DNA from 3 places in the Herbaspirillum sp. BH-1 genome. Region 3 is predicted to be linked to each of the others. Evidence: predicted binding sites of a transcription regulator. Region 3 holds the regulator's gene; each other region holds the start of a gene.

Region 1 (4,228 bases), on a different contig from region 3:
GACGGCGCTGCCCAATTTCCACTTCAACTTCGATCTGCCGCTGCCGACCCAGCACTACCTGCCCTCGCCCTATCCCTACCGCAGCGAACTGGCCGACGACGCAGCCATCATCGCCGCCTCGGTACAGGCGCTGCGCAGCAAGGTGGCCGAACTGGGCGCGGACCAGGTGGCGGCCTTCTTCTGCGAACCGATCCAGGGTTCGGGCGGTGTGGTGGTGCCGCCCAAGGGCTGGTTGAAGGCCATGCAGCTGGCTTGCAACGAGCTGGGCATCCTGTTCGTGGTGGATGAGGTGATCACCGGCTTCGGCCGTACCGGCCCCATGTTTGCCTGCCTGGACGAAGACGTGCAGCCGGACCTGATGACCATGGCCAAGGGCCTGACCGCGGGCTACGCGCCGATGGGCGCGGTGATGATGTCGGACCGGGTCTACCAGGGCATTGCCGATGGCGCGCCCATGAGCACCGTGGTCGGCCACGGCCAGACCTATTCGGCCCATCCGGTCAGTGCGGCGGTGGCGCTGGAGGTGCTGCGCCTGTACGAGGAAGGTGGTCTGCTGGAAAACGGTCGTCGGGTCGAGCCCCATTTCACAGCTGGCCTGCGCGCCCTGCTCGATCATCCGCTAGTGGGGGATGCCCGCAGCCGGGGGCTGCTGGGTGCGCTGGAGCTGGTGGCCGACAAGCACACCAAGGCGCGCTTCGCGCCCGAACTGAAGCTGCATGAACGCATCTTCAAGGTGGCCTACCAGCAAGGCCTGGTGTTCCGCGCCTTCGGCGACAACATCCTCGGCTTTGCGCCGGCGCTGTGCTATACACCGGCCGATTTCGAACTGATGTTCCAGCGACTGAAGGCCATCCTCGATGAAGTGCTGGCCCAGCCCGAGGTGCGCCAGGCCGTCAAATAAGCCGGTCGATGCGAGCAAAGCCCCCGGTCACATGCCAAAAACAGGGACCGGAGGGGTTAAAATGCCCTGACATCCGGCCTGCCTTCCCCACCCAGGGACAGCAGGCCGGTTGAGTCGAATAACCCGAGGCAACATGATGACTAACGGCGCGTTGAAACTGGACCGGATCGATCTGAGGATTTTGTGTCACCTGCAGGAAAATAGCCGCATTACCAATGTGATCCTGGCCGACGCCGTCGGCCTGTCCCCCAGTCCCTGCCTGATCCGCGTCAAGCGCCTGGAAAAGGCCGGCTACATCAGCGGCTACGGCGCCTACATCCGCCTGGAAAAACTGGCCGACGTACAGATCGTGTTCACCGAAGTGACCCTGTCGGACCACCGCCGCGAAGACTTCGCCAAGTTCGAGTCCTATATCCGCAATGTCGACGAGATCATCGAATGCCACCTGGTCAGCGGTGGTTACGACTACCTGCTCAAGTTCATGACCCGCAGCGTGGTGCATTACCAGAGCGTGATCGAGTCGCTGCTGGAGCAGAACCTGCGCATTGAAAAGTATTTCAGCTACATCGTCATCAAGTCGCCCTTCATCAAGCATCACTACCCGCTGGAAAAGTTCATCCAGACCTGATCCGGACTGAAGCCAGGGTGGGATGGGGCATGGGCCGGAGGCTCCGTGCCGCGCCTTGCCGCCCTCTGCAGCCTTCCTTCTGCCTTCCCGCCGCCCTCCCGCCGCCTTCCCGCGTTCGCTGCCCGCCCTGTTTAGCTGCGCGGGCCGCGTCTCCATCAAATCTCCACAAAAATCCCGAACAAATTCCAGTTTTGGTCAGCAAACTGACCTTTACTTTTGTAAAGAGCTGCCGTTAATGTGGCGAACACTGACGATTTGTCAGTGTTTCCAGATTACAAGAAGAATTCGATATTGTTCAGGGGTCAACATGGCAACTTCCACCGGGTCTATCTCCACGTCAGCCGGTCCGCTCGATGTGGCGACCTTGGTCAACCAGCTCATTTCGGTTGAAAGCAAATCGCGGCTCACGCCGCTGAAAAACAAGGAAACCGGCTTCAACACGCTCATTTCGGCCTACGGGACGCTGAAGAACGCGCTGTCGACCTATCAGAGCGCCCTCAAGGGGATGACCTCGGCCACCTTCAGCGCCCAGAAGACCACCCTGACCAATGCCGGTACCGGCACGGGCCTCACCACCGATCCGCTCACGGCCGAGACCAACACCGATGAATCGACCAAGGTACTGGCGCAGAAGCTGAAGTCGGGCGGCTATGCCACCGGCACCACCTTCAATGCCGGCGATTCGGTCGCCATCAAGGTGGGCAGCAACCAGCCCACCTTCATCACCCTCAAGGCCAATGCCACGCTGGCCGGCGTGCGCGATGCGATCAATGCCTCCAAGGCCGGGGTCACGGCGTCAATCACCACCGACGGCAGCGGCGACCATCTGGTGCTGGAATCCAATACCGGCGGCACCGCCAATACCATCAAGATCACCGCCAACAACACCCTCTCGGGGCTGAGTTACGATCCGGCCTCCAGCACGCCGGGCAGCGTGACCCAGGTGCAGGCCCCGCGCGACGCCGCCAAGGCGGCGTCGGGCTCGTACAGCCTGGCGGTGAACCAGCTGGCGCAGGCGGTCAAGGTCAGCTCGGCCGGCATCGCCCCGGGCAGCACCTTCGACAATGGCGTGCTGGCCATCAAGACCGGCAACGGTTCGACCGTGCTGATCCAGCCCAAGACCAATACCCTGGCCGGTGTGCGTGATGCCATCAACGCCAGCGAAGCGGGCGTGAGCGCCTCCATCGTCAGCGATGGCACCAATGACCACCTGGTGCTGACCGCCAAGGACAGCGGCGCGGCCAACACCCTGCGGGTCAGCGGCACCGGCTCGTTTGCGCCGTTCGCCTTCGATCCCAGCGGCACCGTGACCACCCCGGGCGTGACGGCTGGCCAGACCTTCACCACCGGCGCGCTGGCACTGCAGGTGGGCAACAAGTCCTTCAACATCACCCCGACCGATCTGGACGCCAGCGGCGATATCCAGCTCAATGACGTGATGAAGGCCATCAACGATGCCAACACCGGCGTGACGGCCAGCATCACCACCAGTGGCGGCAAGGAGCAGCTGGTGCTCACCCCGACCGGCAGCGACGCGGTCAAGCTGACCGGCAGCAACGATTACGCCGGCCTCACCGGCAGCAGCATGGGCCAGCTGGCCAAGGCGCAGGATGCGCGGATGACCATCGACGGCGTGGTCGTGACCAGCACCAGCAACAAGGTCACCAACGTGATCTCGGGGGTGACGCTGAACCTGAGCAAGGTCACCAATGCCACCGACAATTTCACGCTGGCCATTTCCAATGACACCAGCGGCCTGACCACCGCCGCCAATACCTTCGTCAACGCCTACAACACGCTGGCCAAGGCGGTGACCAACCTGACCAAGCAAACCCCGTCCACCACCAAGGGCGAGGCCAATACCGGCTCGCCGCTGGCGTCGGAATCATCGGTGCTGAACATGATGGCGCAGATCCGCAGCACCATGCTGGGGGCGCTGGGCGAAGGCGGGGGGATGAACCTGTCGCAGGTCGGCATCTCCTTCCAGAAGGATGGCACGCTGGCGCTGGATTCGACCAAGCTGACCACGGCCGCCAACAAGGACTTCGAGGGCATCAGCAAGCTCTTCACCGCCACGGGCGGCGTGGTCACCAAGCTGCAGACGGTGATGGATGGCATCCTGAAGGAAGGTGGCACGCTGGCCACCAAGACCAAGGGCCTGCAGGCCAGCCTGAAGATCGTCACGGACCAGCAGACGGCGGCCAATTCGCGCTTGCAGGACCTGAAGGATAACTACACCAACCAGTTCAATCGTCTGAACGTCACGCTGGCGACGATGCAGGCAAGGCAAAGCTATCTGACCCAGCAGTTGACCAAGCTGTCGAAGTCGTCCTGAGCCCGAAGCTCGGGTTGATCGCCGGTGACAACGCCACAGGCCGCAGCGCGCCCTCCGCTGCGGCCTGTGGTTTTTGCGGAAGTCGCTATACTGGGGGCCTTTCCGGTTTCCTGAAGACCGGGACATCACAGCGATAACAACGATCAGGAGACATCGTGGATACCCCCAAGTATTTGGAAGACTTCCAGCCCGGCCAGGTTTTCCGTTCACCCGCCACGTTGACCGTGGATGCCGAGGCCATCAAGCAGTTCGCCACCCAGTTCGATCCCCAGCCCTTCCACCTGGATGATGCTGCCGCCCAGCAGACCTTCTTTCGTGGACTGGCGGCCAGCGGCTGGCATACCGCCGCGCTGACCATGCGCTT
Region 2 (4,228 bases), on a different contig from region 3:
GCTTTCCTTGATGGATACCATCCTCTTCGATACCGCCAAGCTGCTGACCGGGCATGAGCTGCCCTATGCCACGCTGATGTATGTCTGGGATAGCAAGGTGCAGGTGGGGCAGGTGATCGCCAATGGTCGTACCGGCCGCATCCAGATGCTGGTCGCCGAGAGCGGTCCGGAGCACGTGGGCCAGTGGCGCAAGTACCAGCGCAATGTCGCCGAGGACTATGAACGCATCTTCGGTGAAAAGCCGGGGCGCCTGATCGGCGTGGGGGTGTTGACCGATACCGACAATACCGGCCAGAAGATGGAAGCGTGGTACGGCGATATCCGCCTCATGCGCGAGGCGGAAACGCTGCCCTGAAAGGGGAATGGCCTGAAATCAGCCGGGCCGGCCTAGACGCCGCGCCACCAGGCCGCGACGTGTCCCCAGAATCCCTTGGGGCCGTCTTCGAAGAGCCAGGGTTTCTCGCGTTTCAATTTGTCCATCATGTCCTGCTCGGCCTTTTCGGAGACATTGCCGAAGGCCCGTCCCAGCTTCAGCAGAGTGCGCATGGCCCCCAGCTTTTCGCGCGCCACCATGCCGGAGGCGTGTTCGATGGCGATGTGGGTTTCGCGCAATTCCTGCACCATGGCCGCCGCCAGCAGTGCGGCCGGCGTGCGCAGGCGCTCCTGCACCACCGAGATGCTGGTGGCCGAGGCCTTGATCTGCGCGGCCAGCACATCAATCTGGGTTTCGTCGCCCTTGGCCTGCTTGATGATGGCACTGGCCCAGGCGCGCGAGGCATTGACCAGGTCATCGGTGGTCCAGTCGTGGCGCACCGCGATCCAGAAGCCGTAATTCGCAGCCTGTTCGATCAGGATCTGCACCACATCCGGAAATTCCTTGTCCATCGCCCGTCTTGCCCAGGCGTACTGGCCCGACAGCATCAGGTGCTGTACCGCTTCTTCGGTGAGGAAATTGGTGTTCTCCGAAACCTTGGCCAACAGATAACTATCGAAGGACGGCTTGACGAAGCCCGAATCGATCTTGGTCGAGAGCCGCACGAAGTTGTGATAATCCCGCTCCAGCGAGTCGTAGATCTCGTCTTTGAGGATGAGTTTGATCTGTTTCATGCTGCTTCCCCTCGGACCGGGTCCGATGTTGTTATTCCGGCAAAATGAGCGCGATCGCTGCCGGAGTGAGAGTGATGGCAAGTGCCAACAATGATGCTGCCAGGAAAACTGTTATCGGCTCATCTACGCCGAAACTTTACCGTGCCTGCGTTATGTATTGGGGCTTCTTCCGCCGCCCCTAGTAACTGCGCAGGCCGTAGCGCTGCCGGGTCTCCGCATCCGGCAGCAATTGCTCGCGATAGAGCGCCCACGCCGGGTCTGCCTGGATCGTCGCGCTGCTTTTGCAAGCCTGGCATAGCCGGGCCTGCAGGCTGGTGGCAATGCTCTCCAGTCCGTTCGGATCGATCACATAGAAATACGATTGCTGCTGGCCCTGGCTGAACGTGGTGCCGGCGTAGAGGCTGCGGGTTTTCCTGGCGATGGCAGCGGCGATGTCATCCGACAGGGATTCCAGCCGGTCCTGGTCGGCCACGGCCGGCAGGCCATCGGCCGTGGCCTGGGCGTAGTTCACGCGGGTCACCAGCACATAGGGAAAACCGGAGAGCGGAAACGCCCGGCGCAGGCCCATGTCCAGCTTGATCGTGTAGGCCAGCCCGGCGCGCTGGGTCTGGTAGGTCCACCATTCGGCGTCCTGCTCCTGCGCCGTGGCTTGCCCTGCAAGCAGCGCGAGCAGACCCGGGACCAGCAAGGCGAAGACGCGTCGCAGCGGCAACATCAGCTCGCCAGCAGGGCCAGCAACGCCAGCAAGGCGGGCAGGCCCTGGATATAGAGGATAGAGCGCTTGGCGGTCAGGCCGCCGTAGATGCCGGCCACCAGCACGCAGATCACGAAGAAGAACTGTACGGGCCGCTCACCGGTCGCCAGGCTCCAGAACAGCCCGGCCGCGAGGAAGCCGTTATACAAGCCCTGGTTGGCCGCCAGCACGCGCGTCGCCTCGGCGGCCTGCTTCGATTGGCGGAAGGTCTTCAGTCCCAGCGGCTTGGTCCACAGGAACATCTCCAGGATCAGGATCCAGACATGCTCGATGGCGACCAGCAGCAGGAGGGCAGTGGCGAGGGTGTGCAAGGTTTCTCCCTTGTTATCGTTATCACAAATCAGGATTCAGGATGCGTGCCGAGGATCATGCCTCAAACCGTGCCGCCCGCCAATGCCGTCCGGCCTGCCGTCTTACTTCGCCTGCAGGAATTTCTCGGCCAGCCTCACCCAGTAGGTGGCGCCGATGGGCAGCAGGTCATCGTTGAAGTCATAGCTGGGGTTGTGCAGGTTGCACGGGCCCAGTCCATGACCATGATCGCGGTGACCGCCGTCGCCATTGCCCAGGAACACATAGCAGCCCGGCTTGTGCTGCAGCATGAAGGCGAAATCCTCGGCCCCCATGGTCGGTTCGGTATGGGCATCGACATGGTCGGCGCCGAACTGTTCGGTCAGCACCTCGACGGCGAACGCGGTCTCGGCGGCGTGGTTGATCAGCGGTGGATAGTTGCGGTTGAAGCGGAAATCGACGGTGGCATCGAAGGCCGCGGCGGTGTGCTCGGCGATCTCCTGCATGCGGCGTTCGATCAGGTCCAGCACGGGCAGGCTGAAGGTGCGCACGGTGCCGACCATCATCGCCTCGTCGGGGATGACGTTGGTGGCGCTGCCGGTATGGATCTGGGTGATGGAGACCACCGCCGGATCATTGGGGTTGATGTTGCGCGCCACGATGGTCTGCCAGGCCTGGGCGATCTGCACCGCCGTCATCACCGGATCGACCGCCTTGTGCGGTTGCGCCGCATGCGAGCCCTTGCCCTTGACGGTGACATGGAACTCGTTGCTGGAGGCCATCTGCGCACCCGGCGTCACACCGAAATGACCGGCCGGGATGCCGGGCCAGTTGTGCATGCCGAAGACGGCGTCCATCGGGTATTTCTCGAACAGGCCATCCTGGATCATGCGCTCGGCGCCGCGTCCGCCTTCTTCGGCGGGCTGGAAGATGACATACACCGTGCCATCGAAATTGCGATGTTGCGAGAGGTAGTAGGCCGCGCCCAGCAGCATGGCGGTATGGCCGTCGTGGCCGCAGGCGTGCATCTTGCCCTCGTGGCGGGAGGCGTGGGCGAAGGTATTGATCTCGGGCATGGGCAGGGCGTCCATGTCGGCGCGCAAACCGATGGCGCGCGGGCTGTCGCCGTTCTTGATGATGCCGACCACGCCGGTCACGCCCAGGCCTCGTACTACCGGGATGCCCCATTCGGTCAGCTTCTGCGCGACCACATCGGCGGTGCGGACCTCTTCATAGGCGAGTTCGGGGTGGGCGTGGATGTCGCGGCGGATCTTCTGCAGTTCGGCCTGGAACTGGACGATGGGGTCGATGAGTTTCATGGTCTGACTTGGTCTGGGACAGTGTGTGGAGGTGGTGCTGAAGCCGCCTATCTTACCGTGCCTTGCGTCGGGCCACCGTTCGCGCAATTTTGTTCAATACAGGAATCTTCGTCCTGCCTAGCATGCGCCTCTTTCAAGACCGCCCATTGCGGCGAGGAGGGGTACTCATGTTTTGGTCCGAATTCCTGTTGCTGGCCGGCGCACATCTGCTGGCCCTGGCCAGTCCCGGTCCGGATTTCCTGTTGCTGGCACGCAGCGGCCTGCGTCATGGACGCGCGTACGGGCTGGCCGTGAGCCTGGGCATCACGCTGGCCAATGGGCTCTATATCGCGCTGGCCATCGGCGGCTGGAGCGTGCTGCAGGACATTCCGGTACTGCTGGTCGCGTTGCAGTGGCTGGCCAGCGGCTACCTGGCCTGGCTGGGATGGATGTTCATACGCGCCAGCCGGGCGCCCACCGACTTGCCGGACATGGTGGCGATTGCGCATGCGCAGCGCGTATCACCCCTGCTCGGCATGGGCGCGGGCTTCCTGTCGGCACTATTGAATCCCAAGAATGGCCTGTTCTACTTCGGCCTTTTCACCGTGATCGTGGAGGCGCACACCGGACTGGGCCGCAAGCTGTTCTATGGGGTGTGGCTGGCGTGTGCGGTGCTGGCCTGGGATGCAGCGCTGGTCTGCCTGATCGCGCGGGAAAAGGTAGTGGTCGCGCTGGGCCGGGCGATGCCGTTGATCGAGCGCAGCGCCGGCCTGCTGCTGCT
Region 3 (4,228 bases):
CTTGATCACCACCGACGGTTACCGTATCGGCGGCTACGAACAACTGCGCATCTACGGCAAGATCCTGGGCGTGATGGTGCATTCGGTGAAGGATGAAACCGATCTGCGCATCGCCCTGGAAGAACTCAAGGGCAAGCACACCGTGCTCATCGATACCGCAGGGGTGGGCCAGCGCGACCAGATGGTGGCCGAGCAGGACGCCATGCTGGCCGGCGCCGGCGTGGACATCAAGCGCCTGCTGTGCCTGAACGCCACTGCCACCGGTGGCACTCTCAATGAAGTGGTGCATGCCTATTCCAGCTCCGGTCTGGCCGGTTGCATCATCACCAAGCTCGATGAAGCAGCCACCATCGGCAACGTGCTCGACGTGGTGATCCGCCACAAGCTCAACCTGCACTACGTCGCCAATGGCCAGCGCGTGCCGGAAGACCTGCACGTGGCCAACAAGCTGTACCTGGCAGACCGTGCTTTCAAGCAGAAACGCGAGACCGCCCCTTTTGAATTTCAGGAAGGCGAACTGCCCGGCGTGATCGGTCCTACTGCGATGTCCATGAACGACAAGGGTCTGCGCGAGGTGAGCTTTGGCTAGTTACGATATCGACCAGGCCGCAGGACTGAGGCGGATGCTGGAGCGTCCGGTTCCCCGGCTGTTCACTTTCTTCTCGGTGCTGGGTGAAGAAGAGAAGAGTGCCATGCTCATCAATATTGCCGCGTCCCTGTCGCAGGCCAAGCATAACGTGCTGGTTGTCGATGGCGACGTGGCCAGCACCGGGCTGCTGACCCGCATCGGTCTGCGCCACGACGTGGCCACGCTGCAGGAAGTGGCGCGCATGGAGCGTCCCTTGCGCGAGGCCACCCGCATGCTGCCGGAAGGCTTTGCCATGGCCCGTATTGCCCGTCGCAGCGTGCCGGTCGCCAGTGATCCGCAGGCCGGACGTCTGGCCGAGATTTTCGACAGCCTTATCGAGCAGGCCGAGATCACCCTGGTCAACGGCGTGCTGGCGAGCGACCAATCGCTGCCGGTGCCGACCATGGAAATGGGTGAGATCGTGATCCAGGTATCGACCACGGCCACCTCGATCAAGGCTGCCTATGTGCTCCTGAAGAGCCTGAGCGACCGCATCGGGCGGCGTCCCTTCAGCCTGATCGTCAATGATGCCACCGAGGCCGAGGCGCGTACTGTTTACGCCAACATGGCCCAGGCCGCCAGCCGCTATCTGGCGGCGCAGTTGAAGTTCCTCGGCGCCATCCCGGCCGATGACCATATCCGCCGTGCTACTGGTCAGGGGCGGGCGGTGATGGATGTGTTTCCCTTTGCCGGTGCGGCGCTGGCTTTCCAGCGTCTGTCCAAGCAATTCACGGCGGCCGATACGGCCCGCAGCACTTACGGAATGGCAACCGATGGTGCAAGTCTGGGAGTGTGACGTGCATGTATAACGTCAAGGGAAAAAAGGGCAAGAACGACGTGCTGGAGCAGCATGCGCCGCTGGTCAAGAAACTGGCGCATCAGCTCAAGGCAAAATTGCCCCCTAGCGTAGAGGTGGACGACCTGATCCAGGCCGGCATGATGGGCTTGCTCGACGCCGTCAACCGCTACGAAGAGACCCATGGCGCGCAGTTCGAGACCTATGCCGTCCAACGCATTCGCGGCGCCATGCTGGACGAGCTGCGCAGCAGCGACTGGCTGCCGCGCAGCATCCGTCAGAACGCCCGCAAGGTAGACGAAGCCATGCAGGCCTTGCTGCAGCAGCTCGGTCGCCAGCCGCAGGAAACCGAAGTGGCGCAGCACCTCAAGATCAGCCTCACCGAGTATCAGTCGCTGCTCAGTGAATGCGGTGGGCACCAGCTGATCTACTACGAGGATTTCCACGACGACGATGGTGGTCATGAACATTTCCTGGACCGCTACCAGACCGCCGAGTCCGATGACGACCCGCTGCAGAACCTGATCAACGGCGGCTTCCGCGAAGCCGTGGTGGATTCCATCAAGGCCCTGCCCGAGCGCGAGCAGATCCTGATGGCCCTCTACTACGAGCAGGAAATGAACCTCAAGGAGATCGGCGCCGTCATGGGCGTGTCCGAGTCCCGCGTGTGCCAGCTGCACAGCCAGGCAATCTCACGCATGCGCTCCTATCTGCGGGAGCATTCGTGGAGTGGGGTGGCCTGAGGCGTGATTTGCGTCCGGGAGGACGCGCTCCGGCATGCTCTGACGGCTCCTTCGGGAGCCGTTTTCAATTCCATCGAAAAAAGGTGTCCAATTTGACGTTTTTGCTTACAGCTCTTGTGTGCCGCCTTGGGCCTGACCCAGATTGCGCTGAACAGGTAAAGCTTGAGGCATCTGCATCGCAAAAAAAAGACCCCCGAGGCATGGCACTCGGGGGTCTTTGTATCTGCGTCGATTGCGCTCGTGGCGCTCGGCTTGGAGGGTGGTCAGACCACGCCGAGCCTGCGGCCGGAAGATTTGATGCTGTTCTGTCCATCCGGTCCGTAGAAGTTGCCGGTGCCGGTCTTGCCCTGCAGGATGGTGAGTGCGCTCTGGTTGATCGAAAGCTTCTTGCCGATCAGCAAACCGTTGACACGGTTGAGCTCCTTGGCATCCTGCGCCAGTTCGAACAGGCCGGCCCAGACGTCCTTGTCGGCGTCGCTGCCGTGCTCGTTCATCCACTGTTGCATGCCGGCCTCGTCTTCGCTGTAACCCAGGCTGCCCAGCAGGCTGTGGCGGTTACCGGCCAGTGTGGCCATGTCGGAAACGATGGTGGCTTTTTCGGAGATGATGTCGGTCAGGCCTTCGGCGGTGGCTTCAGCCAGCAAGGCCTGTTCCTGATTCAGTTTTTCGACCAGGCGGGACAGGGCAGCGTGTTCCAGGGGCAGATTGCTGGCCGGATTCATGCGGGTGATCCTGTGCGAAGGCAGTGACGATCAGGCCGGACGGGCGCTGATCAGGGTCTTGACGGTGTCGATCAGGCCATTGGCCACTTTTTCCGGATCGATCTGGAAGGTGCCGTTGGCGATGGCAGCCTTGATTTCAGCCACTTTCTTGGCATCGAAACTGTTGCTGTTGCTGTTGACCTTGGTTTCCAGCGACTGATAGGTGCTGGACAGGCGCACGCTATCGGAAGTGGCTGCAGTGGCCGCGGCACCATTGCCGGCAGCAGCGCCGGCGGGGGCGTTGTTGCGAGGCTGGGCCTGGGTCTGCTCGCTGTTGAGGGCAGCGGATTTGAGGGCGTCGTTAACGTTCACGGCAGTATTCCTTGTAGGGTGGGGGCGCATCGCACCCGCCTGTCGTATGGATTATCGACCAGTTCTGCGCAAACTTTAACATCCAGGGCGCCAAAATGACGAAATGGGAGAAATTTTCTTCACATTTCCGACGCCCGGCTGCAGATCCTGGCTAGACAGTCCTTTCTTCAGGATTGCCCTCTATCAATAGTTGATTTCCAGAATGCCACCCGCCTTGGCGATGCCGCTGACCACTTGCCCGGCGGCGGTCCGCGCCTGTGCCATCTGGCCTTCATTGGCGTTGGTCATGGCGCGCGCTTCCGTGGAAATCTGGAAGCCTGGGCCGATCGAGACGACCCGTACCGACTGCCCTTGTTGTACCACCCGCTGGTTGCGGACGGCGTCCATGCGCAGCGGTGTGCCGGCGCGCAAGGACATGTTGGCGACCCGGCCCACCACCTGGGCTTCTTCGGTGATCACCCCGCTGGGCAGGCTGGACATGTCACCGCGGATGCGGGTGATGTCGCTGGCGCTGATGGTCTGGCCCTGCGCCAGCGGCACGGCGGCCACCAGGTAGTCCGAAATGACCTGGACATTGGCGCGCAGATAGATCGTCCAGGGGGAGGGCGCCACGCACTTGACGCCCACCGTGGTGCGGCCCCACAGGCGTCCGCCGTTGGGCATGAAGGCTTGCGGTTCGAGGCAGGAGGCCAGCGTCAGGCGCGGGTCGGCGGGATCGATGGTGATCGTGACACTGCCCGGCAGGCCGGAGGTCTGGCTGGCCAGGAATTGCTCGGCAACCTGTTGCAGAACTTGCAAGTTCTGCTTTTGCGGACCGTCAGGGGTGTTTTGCGCGGTGGCTGGCGAGGCGGCCGTCAATGCGCCGGCCAGCATGGCCAGGGCGGCAATGGCACGGCGCAGTACGCGCATGGGGCGAAAAGAATGTTTCATTTTGTGCAACTTTCCTGCAGCAGGCATTGGCGAATCTTGGCAGCAATGGTACGTCGCG

What was found. The regulator FliA, encoded in region 3, starts transcription of late flagellar genes. The targets are predictions, from matches to a motif close to CTAAAGTTTNNNNNNNNNNNGCCGNTA.
Region 1: a site for FliA is predicted at 1,738-1,764, ahead of fliD (flagellar filament capping protein FliD). Genes of this name have one in related genera too.
Region 2: a site for FliA is predicted at 1,220-1,246, ahead of HBH1_RS06845 (DUF4088 family protein). Genes of this name have one in related genera too.

What each region holds. Positions count from the first base shown of each region.
Region 1 covers NZ_PKOI01000008.1:185,511-189,738, reverse strand. Annotated here, with positions in the region: gene HBH1_RS13305 (aspartate aminotransferase family protein) at 1-901, shown strand, start outside; gene HBH1_RS13300 (Lrp/AsnC family transcriptional regulator) at 1,035-1,529, shown strand; gene fliD (flagellar filament capping protein FliD) at 1,837-3,864, shown strand; gene HBH1_RS13290 (MaoC family dehydratase) at 4,020-4,228, shown strand, end outside.
Region 2 covers NZ_PKOI01000004.1:12,277-16,504, forward strand. Annotated here, with positions in the region: gene HBH1_RS06840 (DUF3047 domain-containing protein) at 1-355, shown strand, start outside; gene HBH1_RS06845 (DUF4088 family protein) at 388-1,107, opposite strand; gene HBH1_RS06850 (DUF695 domain-containing protein) at 1,286-1,822, opposite strand; gene HBH1_RS06855 (DUF1304 domain-containing protein) at 1,822-2,172, opposite strand; gene HBH1_RS06860 (M20 aminoacylase family protein) at 2,275-3,468, opposite strand; gene HBH1_RS06865 (LysE family translocator) at 3,636-4,228, shown strand, end outside.
Region 3 covers NZ_PKOI01000007.1:239,052-243,279, reverse strand. Annotated here, with positions in the region: gene flhF (flagellar biosynthesis protein FlhF) at 1-589, shown strand, start outside; gene HBH1_RS12370 (MinD/ParA family ATP-binding protein) at 624-1,424, shown strand; gene HBH1_RS12365 (RNA polymerase sigma factor FliA) at 1,430-2,167, shown strand; gene HBH1_RS12360 (flagella synthesis protein FlgN) at 2,431-2,889, opposite strand; gene flgM (flagellar biosynthesis anti-sigma factor FlgM) at 2,920-3,240, opposite strand; gene flgA (flagellar basal body P-ring formation chaperone FlgA) at 3,424-4,170, opposite strand.